Linked DNA regions of Methylorubrum extorquens. The protein of the gene in region 1 binds, or shares a complex with, the protein of each later gene. Links are inferred from orthologs where the notes say so. Each region holds a gene or a part of one and is shown on either strand. Other genes may lie near its edges.

Evidence for each region. Proteins that work in one complex are often made in the same cells at the same time.
Region 2: the proteins of J2W78_RS10680 (region 1) and eno are in contact, whole or in part, in a solved structure (PDB 2FYM), measured with the Escherichia coli proteins. The link is inferred for Methylorubrum extorquens from one-to-one orthologs.

What each region holds. Positions count from the first base shown.
Region 1 is NZ_JALJXF010000001.1:2,285,550-2,291,052, forward strand. The notes cover bases 1-3,661. They hold J2W78_RS10680 (Rne/Rng family ribonuclease), read left to right. Parts: upstream 1-314; coding sequence 315-3,461; downstream 3,462-3,661. Outside these bases: J2W78_RS10685 (sulfatase family protein), read left to right, coding at 3,704-5,146; J2W78_RS10690 (pyridoxal phosphate-dependent aminotransferase), read right to left, coding at 5,319-5,503. UniProt on the Escherichia coli protein: Endoribonuclease that plays a central role in RNA processing and decay. Required for the maturation of 5S and 16S rRNAs and the majority of tRNAs. Also involved in the degradation of most mRNAs.
Region 2 is NZ_JALJXF010000001.1:3,168,320-3,173,050, forward strand. Bases 810-3,698 are described here. They hold eno (phosphopyruvate hydratase), read right to left. Parts: upstream 2,955-3,698; coding sequence 1,665-2,954; downstream 810-1,664. Other genes in these bases: pdhA (pyruvate dehydrogenase (acetyl-transferring) E1 component subunit alpha), read right to left, coding at 810-1,039; J2W78_RS15005 (FtsB family cell division protein), read right to left, coding at 1,214-1,525; queF (preQ(1) synthase), read left to right, coding at 3,243-3,698. In the rest of the region: more of pdhA, read right to left, coding at 1-809; more of queF, read left to right, coding at 3,699-3,704; J2W78_RS15020 (hypothetical protein), read right to left, coding at 3,723-4,241; J2W78_RS15025 (hypothetical protein), read right to left, coding at 4,420-4,731. UniProt on the Escherichia coli protein: Catalyzes the reversible conversion of 2-phosphoglycerate (2-PG) into phosphoenolpyruvate (PEP). It is essential for the degradation of carbohydrates via glycolysis.

The DNA of each region.
Region 1 (5,503 bases):
CCCACCATCTTCGCGAGGCCGGATCAGGATGGGAGGACGCACAGCATCGGTTGCCGCTGCTCGTGCCGAAGGCGCGCGGTTTTCGCGTCGCCTCGCCCCTTCCGTCGCCCCGGCCCTGTTCAACCCCCACCGCGCCGATGCCCGGCGCGTCAAGGCGGTTGACGGCAATCCCCTCCCCGCATCCACCGCGACCTCGGCGACGAGGCCGGCACGCGCCCATCTCCTTCCGGCCCGCAGGCCGGGGGCGGCGCCGCCGGGACCAAGCGGCGCGAGCGTGAGGAGAACGACGTCGGCCGCCATGTCGAAAGCACGTCATGGCCAACAACAAGATGCTCATCGATGCGATGCATCCGGAGGAGACCCGGGTCGTCACAGTCCAAGGCTCGCGGGTCGAGGAATTTGATTTCGAGGCGGCCAACCGCCGGCCTCTGAGGGGCAACATCTATCTCGCCAAGGTCACCCGCGTGGAGCCCTCGCTCCAGGCGGCCTTCGTCGAGTACGGCGGCAACCGCCACGGCTTCCTCGCCTTCAACGAGATCCACCCCGACTACTACCAGATCCCGATGGCCGACCGCCTCGCGCTGATCGAGGCCGAGGCGCGCGAGGAGGAGGAGCACCGCGAGCGCGAGGAGCGCCGTCCGCCGCGCGGCCGCCGCTCGCGCGGTCGCCGGGCCGAGGCCCGCGGTTCGCGCCACGACGACACGGTGAAGTCGCAAGAGGCCGGGTCCGAGGCGGGTTCCGAAGACGCCGCGATTCCCGGTGAGGGCCAGGCCGCCGACGCGCCCGCGCCGGAGGCGATCGAGGCGGTGCGGTCCGCTCTCGTCGAAGGACGTACCGACGAGCGGAGCGAGGGCGACGCGGCGTCCGCAACCGTCGAGGCCGGCGGCGATGCCTCCGCGAGCCTGCCCGAGGCGGCGCTGGAGCCCGGCACCTCCGCCGACGAGGCGCGCGTCGAGACCTCTGTTGACGAAGCCGGCGCGGTCGAGCCCTCCGACATCGCCGCGCTCTCCGAGGCGCCGAACCTGCCCGTGGAGACCGCGGACTCGTCCGCGGCTGCTCCCGCCGAGGCCAATTCCGCCGAGGCAGAGACGGTCGAGCCCCAGCCCGTCGCCGCCAGCGCGCCGCTCTCCCAGGCCGAGATCGAGGAAGCCGAGGCGGATTCCGACGAGGACGCCGAGACCGACGACTCGGACGACGAGGACTCGGAGGATGACGAGTCCGACGACGAGGATGAGGACGACGACGAGGAAGACGATTCGGACGACGAGGACGACGACGAGGAGTCCGAGGACGGCGAGCCGCGCGTCGCGCAGGTCGGCGGCTCGGGCGACGCGCTCGCCGAACTCCCCGAGCGTCCGCGCGCCTATCGTCGCCACTACAAGATCCAGGAGGTGATCAAGCGCCGCCAGATCATCCTCGTCCAGGTCGTCAAGGAAGAGCGCGGCACCAAGGGCGCGGCGCTCACCACCTACCTGTCGCTGGCCGGCCGCTACTCGGTGCTGATGCCCAACACCGGACGGGGCGGCGGCATCTCCCGCAAGATCACCTCGGCCGCCGACCGCAAGCGCCTCAAGGACGTGGTGGCCGACCTCGACGTGCCGGAGGGGATGGGGATCATCCTGCGCACGGCCGGCGCCTCGCGCACCAAGCCCGAGATCAAGCGCGACTTCGAGTACCTGATGCGCCTGTGGGAGAGCGTGCGCGAGCTGACGCTGACTTCGACCGCACCCGCGCTCGTCTACGAGGAGGGCTCGCTGATCAAGCGGGCGATCCGCGACCTCTACAACAAGGATCTCGACGAGGTTCTGGTCTCCGGCGAGGACGCCTACCGCGAGGCCAAGGACTTCATGCGGATGCTGATGCCCGACCAGTCGAAGGTCGTGAAGCCCTACCGCGACACGACGCCGATCTTCGCCCGCTACGGCGTCGAGCAGCAGCTCGACGCGATGTTCTCGACCCACGTGGCCCTGCGCTCGGGCGGCTACCTCGTCATCAACCCGACCGAGGCGCTGGTCTCGATCGACGTGAACTCCGGCCGCGCCACCCGCGAACACGACATCGAGGACACCGCGCTCAAGACGAACCTCGAGGCGGCCGAAGAGGTCGCGCGCCAGGTCCGCCTGCGCGATCTGGCCGGCCTCGTCGTGATCGACTTCATCGACATGGAGGAGAAGCGCAACAATCGGGCGGTGGAGAAGCGCCTGAACGAGGCGCTCAAGAACGACCGGGCGCGCATCCAGGTCGGGCGGATCTCGCCCTTCGGCCTCTTGGAGATGAGCCGCCAGCGCATCCGCACCGGCGTGCTCGAATCCTCCTCGATCCCCTGCGCCCATTGCGGCGGCTCGGGCTTCGTGCGGGCGACCTCCTCGGTGGCGCTGCACATCCTGCGCTCGATCGAGGAGGGGCTGCTCAAGTCGGCGAGCCACAACGTCGTGCTGCGCACCCGCACCGAGACGGCGCTCTACATCCTCAACCAGAAGCGGGCGCATCTCTTCGATCTCGAGCAGCGCTTCTCGGTCACGATCACGGTCTCCGCCGACGACCGGCTCGTGGCGACCTCCGCCTTCCAGCTCGAACGCGGCGAGCCGGCGGTGAAGCACGAGGGCCCGGTGACGGGCGTGCGCGCCGTGGCGATCTCGCCGGTCTACGAGGCCGAGGAGTTCGAGGACGAGGCGATCGAAAGCCAGGAGATCGAAGAGGTCGAGACCGAGGTCGAAGCGGAAGTCGAGGGCGGCTCCGAGGAGCGCCCGGCCGCCGACGCGTCCGAGGAGGGCGGTGGCCGTCGCCGTCGCCGCCGCCGTCGCCGTGGTGGCCGCACCGCCGGTGAGGGCGAGGCCCGCGCGCGGGACGAGGACGGGACCGACGGCGAGGACGGCGCGGAGGATGGCGACGAGTCGCCCGATTCCGAGCCGGAGGCCGCCGAGGCGGCTCTCGGCGCCGCGGCCGAACCGGACGAGACCGCATCGGATGCGGCCGACGCCAACGGCGAGGACGCCAACGGACGCCGCCGTCGCCGCGGGCGCCGGGGCGGCCGCGGCCGCGGCCGGACCGAGCGCAACGGCCGTTCGGATTCCGAGTCGGACGCCGAGGCGGACGAGGCCGGCGAACTGCGGGCCACGGAGGAATCCGAGGGGTATTCTGAAGCGCATCCCGAGGAGACCGCCTCCAACACCCTGCCGGTCGGCCCCGAGGAGCCGGTCAGCGAGGCCGACGTGAGCACGGTTTCGCTCGCCGCCGAGAACGGCGCCGCGGCCGAGCCGCCGGTCGTCCGCGCGCCGGAGGTCGAGCCGATCCAGGTCGAGGCCCTCGCGGAGGCCGCCACCGAGGCGGCAGCCCCCGCTCCGGCCTCCGCCGAGCCCGCGCCGGAACCCGTCGCCGTGGTGCTGACGCCGCCGGACCCGAACCGTCCCAAGCGGGCAGGCTGGTGGTCGCGCACCAAGGCGGCGCTGTCGGGCGAGTAAGACGCGGCGCGGGATCGCGGATCCCGCGCACGTTGCGCAATCGTGACGGGGGCCCGGTTTGCCGGGCCCCGCTTCGCCGACCGGGGCGCTCCACCGGCTCCTGAAGGATGAGCCCGCGCAACGCCGGGCCGGCTTTCGGCCAGAGCCTGATGGGCGCTGACAGAGGCGCTGGAACTGACAGGCCGCACGGCTGCCAGCCAACATGCGTTGGTTTACAGATCCCCCGAACGACGGGGAATCACATGGCGAACATGACGCGCAGGCGGGTGCTGCGGAGTGCCGCGGCCGGCACGGCAGCGGTGGTGACGGCGGGGCGTGAGGCGCGGGCGGCGCAGCAGCCCAACATCGTCTTCATCATGGCGGACGACCTCGGCTACGCCGATGTCGCGTGCTACGGCCGACCGGATCTCGCGACCCCGCATATCGACCGGATCGCGACACGGGGCATCCGCTTCACGCAGGGCTACGCCAACTCGCCGGTCTGCTCGGCCACGCGCACGGCCTTGATCACCGGGCGCTACCAGTACCGCCTGCCGGTCGGCCTTCAGGAGCCGGTGACGACCCGTTTTACCGGCGGCATCCCGTCGGATCACCCGACCCTGCCCGGTCTCCTGCGCCGAGCCGGCTACCGCACGGCCTTGGTCGGCAAGTGGCACCTCGGCAGCGTGCAGGAATACGGGCCGCTCCAGCGGGGCTACGACACCTTCTGGGGCTTTCGCGGCGGTACCATCGATTATTTCAGCCACCGCGGTACCGACGACAAGCCGGACCTGTGGGACGGCGACGTGCCGGTCGAGCAGTCCGGCTACGTCACGCATCTCCTCGGCCAGCGCGCGGTCGAGACCGTCACGGCCCTCGCCCGCGGCGGGCGCCCGTTCTTCCTCAGCCTGCACTTCAACGCGCCGCACTGGCCCTGGGAGACGCCGGACGACGCGGCGGAGTCGCGCCGCATCGCGGGCAGCAACCTGCGTCACTTCGACGGAGGCACCCAGGAGACCTACCGGCGCATCGTCGCCGAGATGGACACCCAGATCGGCCGCGTGCTCGACGCCCTCGACGCCGCGGGCGTGGCGCAGGACACGGTCGTGGTGTTCACGAGCGACAACGGCGGCGAGCGCTTCTCCGACACATGGCCGTTCACGGGGCGCAAGACCGAGCTGCTGGAGGGCGGCCTGCGGATTCCGGCGCTGCTCTCCTGGCCGCGCCGCCTGCCCCAGGGCGCCATCTCGACCCAGGCGACGATCACCATGGACTGGCTGCCGACGCTCCTCGCCGCAGCCGGTGCCGCACCCGATCCGGCCTACCCTTCCGACGGAATCGATCTCCTGCCGATCCTGACCGGGCAGGCGCCCGAGCGTCCCCGCCACTTTCATTGGCGCTACCGGGCCAACGCGCAGGCCGCCCTGCGGGATGGCGACCTTAAGTACCTCAAGATTCGCGACAACACCTTCCTGTTCGACGTCGCCGCCGATCCCATGGAGCGGGCGAACCTGAAGAGCCGCCGGCCGGAGGATTTCTCCCGCCTCCAAGCCGCTTGGCAGGCCTGGAACGAGACCATGTTGCCGGAGAAGCCGGACACCTTCTCCGAGACCTATGACGGGAGCCAGCTCGCCGATCATTTCGGCGTGAAGACGCCGACGCGCACCCCACCCCCGCCGGCCACCGCCGGGGAGACGCCGCGCTGAGAGCGTCGGAGCGATCCGGTTTCCGCTTGATCCAAGCGGGGACCGGATCAGCCAGCCCGCGCGGCGACTGAGCGACGTCCAAATCCGCCATCCCGAAGGGATCGACCGGATTTGGTATGAGAGGGGTCTCCCTCTCGCGCCACCGCTCGGCCGCGGAACGTTGCTCGATCCGTTATCCGAGCCATCCCTTCAGCCGCGCCACCGCCTCGGCGCAGTCCGCGTTCGAGCCGGCAAACGAGAAGCGGATGTGGTGGCTGCCCTGTTCCGGGTCGAAGTCGAGGCCGGGCGTTGCGGCGACACCCGCCTCCTCTAGCATCCGTCGGCAGAAGGCACTCGCGTCGTCGGTGTGCCGGGCGA
Region 2 (4,731 bases), 880 kb from region 1 along the record:
CTTCGAGAAGGATGTCGGTCCAGAGTTCCGACGGATCGGGCTCGGGATCGTGGGTCGCGAAATCCGCCGACTCGTTGACGATCTCGCGGACCTTGGCGTCGATGCTCTTCAGCTCCGCCTCGGGCACGCCGTGCGCCTCGAGCAGGCGCTTGCGTACCATCTCGATCGGATCGTGCTCGTCACGCATCTTCGAGACCTCGTCCTTGGTCCGGTACTTGGCCGGGTCGGACATCGAGTGGCCGCGATAGCGGTAGGTCTGCATCTCGAGGATGTAAGGGCCCTCACCCGAACGTGCGTGGTTGATGGCGCGCGCCGCCGCCTCGCGGACGGTGCGGACGTCCATGCCATCCACTTGCTCGCCGGGGATGCCGAAGGAAAGGCCGCGCTTGGAGAAGTCCGTCTGCGCCGAGGCGCGGGCCACCGAAGTGCCCATGGCGTAGCGGTTGTTCTCGATCACGTAGACCACCGGCAGCTTCCACAGAGCCGCCATGTTGAAGCTTTCGTAGACCTGACCCTGGTTGGCCGCGCCGTCACCCATATAGGTGAAGCTGACCTTGCCGTTCTTGAGGTAGGCGTCGGCGAAGGCAAGGCCGGTGCCGAGCGACACCTGCGCGCCGACAATGCCGTGGCCGCCGAAGAACTGCTTCTCGCGGCTGAACATATGCATCGAGCCGCCCTTGCCGCGGGAATAACCGCCGCGGCGCCCGGTCAACTCGGCCATCACGCCCTTGGGGTCCATGCCGCAAGCGAGCATGTGGCCGTGGTCGCGGTACCCGGTGATATTCTGGTCACCGTCCTCGCCGGCCATCTGCATGCCGACGACCACGGCTTCCTGGCCGATATAGAGGTGGCAGAAGCCGCCGATCAGGCCCATGCCGTAGAGCTGGCCCGCCTTCTCCTCGAAGCGGCGAATACTCAGCATCTCGCGGTAGGCGTGAAGGTCTTCGTCCTTCGTGAACTGCGGAATATTAGGCGCCGGTCGATGTTGCGGCGCGTCTGTTTCCGCCGCAGGTTTCCCCGCCTCGCTGCCCGCACCCATCGGTGTCCTCCCGCAATCGCGTTGTTGGAGAGGGTTCTAGGGCAGCGACTTACGGAAATCGAGGGGCGGGCTGACAGCCATCAAATGCTGTTACCGTCACGGTTGCACCGGTGGATAAATCGCAAGGACAGTGCAAATGAATATTTATCGTAGCTAGTCTTGCAGAAATAAAATTTATGGGCCGATGATGACGAGGTCATTGGCGTGGACACGGCCGAGCACGACACGGGCGCGCTCCTCCAGAAGATCGCGGTCGATCTGCTCGCTGCGCAGCAGGGAGACACGATGCTCCCAGGTCGACCGCTCGGCCTTGGCGGCGTTCAACTCCTGGGTGAGCCCGTAGGCTTCGACCTTGAGCACCCGCTTGGCTTCGAGGCCGCGGCTTCCGCTCTCGGCCTGATGCACGAAGTAGCCCACGACGAGAGCCGAGACCGTCCAGAGGACGGCGGGAACGACGATGGCGCGGACGCGGCGACGAATGACCATGGCAGCGGGAGCTTCACCCGAACAAGGTGAAGAAATGGTTTCCGCGCGGTGAGATCACCCTCCCCTCCGGTCCGTGAACGAAAAAAGCGCGGCGGACCTGTTCGGCCTGCCGCGCCCCGACTGCTAATTCGGTGACCGATCAGCGGCCGGCAAGCTGCCGGATCGCGCTGCGGCCGGCATAGAGCGCCTGGGCGCCGAGGCCCTCCTCGATGCGGATGAGCTGGTTGTACTTGGCCAGTCTGTCCGAGCGGGCGAGCGAGCCGGTCTTGATCTGCCCGCAATTCGTCGCGACCGCGAGGTCGGCGATGGTCGAATCCTCGGTCTCGCCGGAGCGGTGCGACATCACCGCGGTGTAGCCGGCGCGCTGAGCCATATCGACGGCGGCCAGGGTCTCGGTGAGCGAGCCGATCTGGTTGACCTTCACCAGAATCGAGTTGGCCGTGCACGTTTCGATGCCGCGGGCGAGGCGCTCGACATTGGTGACGAACAGGTCGTCCCCGACGAGCTGCACCCGGCTGCCGATCCGGTCGGTCAGCAGCTTCCAGCCCTCCCAGTCATCCTCCGACATGCCGTCCTCGATCGAGAGGATCGGGTAGGCCTCGGTCAGCTTGGCAAGGTAGTCGACCTGGGCCTCGATCGAGCGGGTCTGGCCCTCGCCCTCGTAGCGGTAGGCGCCGTCCTTGAAGAACTCGGTGGCGGCGCAGTCGAGCGCCAGAACCACGTCGCTGCCGGGCTTGAACCCGGCGGCGTTGATCGACTCCATAACGAAGTCGAGCGCGGCTTCCGCCGACGGCAGGTTCGGGGCGAAGCCGCCCTCGTCGCCGACATTGGTGTTGTGGCCGGCCTTCTTCAGGGCGCTCTTGAGGGTGTGGAAGATCTCGGCGCCCATCCGCACCGCGTCGGAGAGCGAGGTGGCGCCGACCGGCATCACCATGAATTCTTGGAAGTCGATCGGGTTGTCGGCATGCGCCCCGCCGTTGACGATGTTCATCATCGGCACCGGAAGCACCCGGCCCTGCACGCCGCCGACATAGCGGTAGAGCGGCAGGCCGGCAGTCTCGGCCGCCGCCTTGGCCACCGCGAGCGAGACGCCGAGGATGGCGTTGGCGCCGAGCCGCGCCTTGTTGGGGGTGCCATCGAGGGCGATCATCGCCTCGTCGACGGCGACCTGGTCCTCGGCATCCATGCCGCCGATCGCGTCGAGGATCTCGCTCTGCACCGCATCGACGGCCTTGAGCACGCCCTTGCCGTTGTAGCGGCCCTTGTCGCCGTCCCGCAGCTCGACCGCCTCATGGGCGCCGGTGGAGGCGCCGGAGGGGACCGCGGCGCGGCCGAAGGAGCCGTCCTCCAGCAGGACATCGACCTCGACGGTGGGGTTGCCACGGCTGTCGAGAATCTCGCGGGCGGCGATATTGGTGATCGCGGTCATGGGCGCTCCTTGGCGGCGCGTCGCGGCGGGGTCGTCTCGCGGATGCCGTCGAGGCCCGCGCGTCCTGCGACGCTCTGCGTTGCGGGCTTATCCGCCAACCTCGGGATACGGGCAAGCGCTCGACCGGCCCCTGGGGTCAAGCAAGTTTCACAAAATCCGCTCGATGCCACAATTTTTTTGGTTAGCACGTTCCCCGGAGCCGGTCCCTGGAACGGTTCTGAGCTCGGAGGATCCCTGGCATTCACCCGGTGCCATAGGCGCGGGTGGCGCCGCCGGGTATAGGCAGGCATGGATTCGATCGAGACCCACGCCCAGCAACTCGGACGGCAGACGCCGCTGCCGGCTTCACCCGAGGCCGCGCAGCTCGACCGCGTGCCCAACCCCCACGCCGACACCGATTATCTTGCCCGTTTCACCGCGCCGGAATTCACCTCGCTCTGCCCGGTGACGGGCCAGCCGGATTTCGCGACGCTCGTCATCGACTACGTGCCGGACCGCTGGCTCGTGGAATCCAAATCGCTGAAGCTCTACCTCGGCGCCTTCCGCAACCACGGCGCGTTCCACGAGGATTGCACCGTCGGCATCGGGCGCCGGCTCGTCGCGGTGCTCGAACCGCGCTGGCTGCGCATCGGCGGCTACTGGTATCCGCGCGGCGGGATCCCGATCGACGTGTTCTGGCAGACGGGCGAGCCGCTCAAATCCGTCTGGCTGCCGGATCAGGGGGTCGCGCCCTATCGCGGCCGGGGTTGAGCGACCGCGACGCTGCCGTCAGTGCTGCTCGGCCAACACGCGGACGGTGCGCGCGATGAAGCGTTCCTGGGCCTCGATCGGCCCGCCATGGATGACGGCGACGGCCTCCAGCATTCGCTCCAGATCGTCGCACTCGGATCCGTCGAGCTTGTCCCGCAGAAGCGGCGCGAGGTGATCGACGGCGGTGTTGGCGTCGGAGGCCTGGGCGGCGGCGTGACGGATATAGGCCATACGCGTCCCGTGGTCGTCGTCGGGCCCGGTGATCGTGCGCATCTCGGCTTCGATCGCGGCCTCCTGCTCCGGGGTCGGGGTGCCGCGGGCAAGGGCCACCAGCATCATCAGCACGCCGGCCGCGTCGGCCGGATCGCGGATCGCGCGTAGCGGCGCAGCCCGGAAGGCAGCCTCGCTCTTCGCCCTGAGCTTCGCATTGCGCCGATCACCGAGGAAGTGGTCGAGCTGCGCCATCCCGTTGCCGTAGATGAAATAGTACATCAGGCCGGTCATGAACGCCCCGACGACGGCCGCGATGACAGGCATGATTCCCCCATAGCTGTTGCGATGCGGGATAAGGTGTCGCATCGGCGGCGGGGGTGCAATCCGGGGGTGCATTTCGCTCCGTGCCGACGGTGAACTCTCGACGGATCTGAAACACGGGACGCACGAAAAAGGCGGCCGGTTACCCGGCCGCCTCTCGGCATCAGATGAGGCTCAGGCCTCAGTAGCCGTAATCGTAGCCGCCGCCGTAGGCCGGACGACCATAGTAGCTGTCGCGGGCATAGGCGTCGCGCGCCGCGCCGGCGGCAATCGCGCCAGCCGCGAGACCGGCAATACCGAGACCCACGGCCGCGCCGGTGCCGATGCCGCGGCGGCGACCGCCGCCGTAATAGGCACCCCGGCCGTAGCCGCCGCCATGATAATGGCCGTGGTGATGGCCGTAGCCGCGGCCGTAGGGGCGCGCATCGGCGGAGGTGGCGGTGAGCGTGCCGACCGAGATCAGGGCGGCGGTGACGAGGGCGAGCTTACGCAT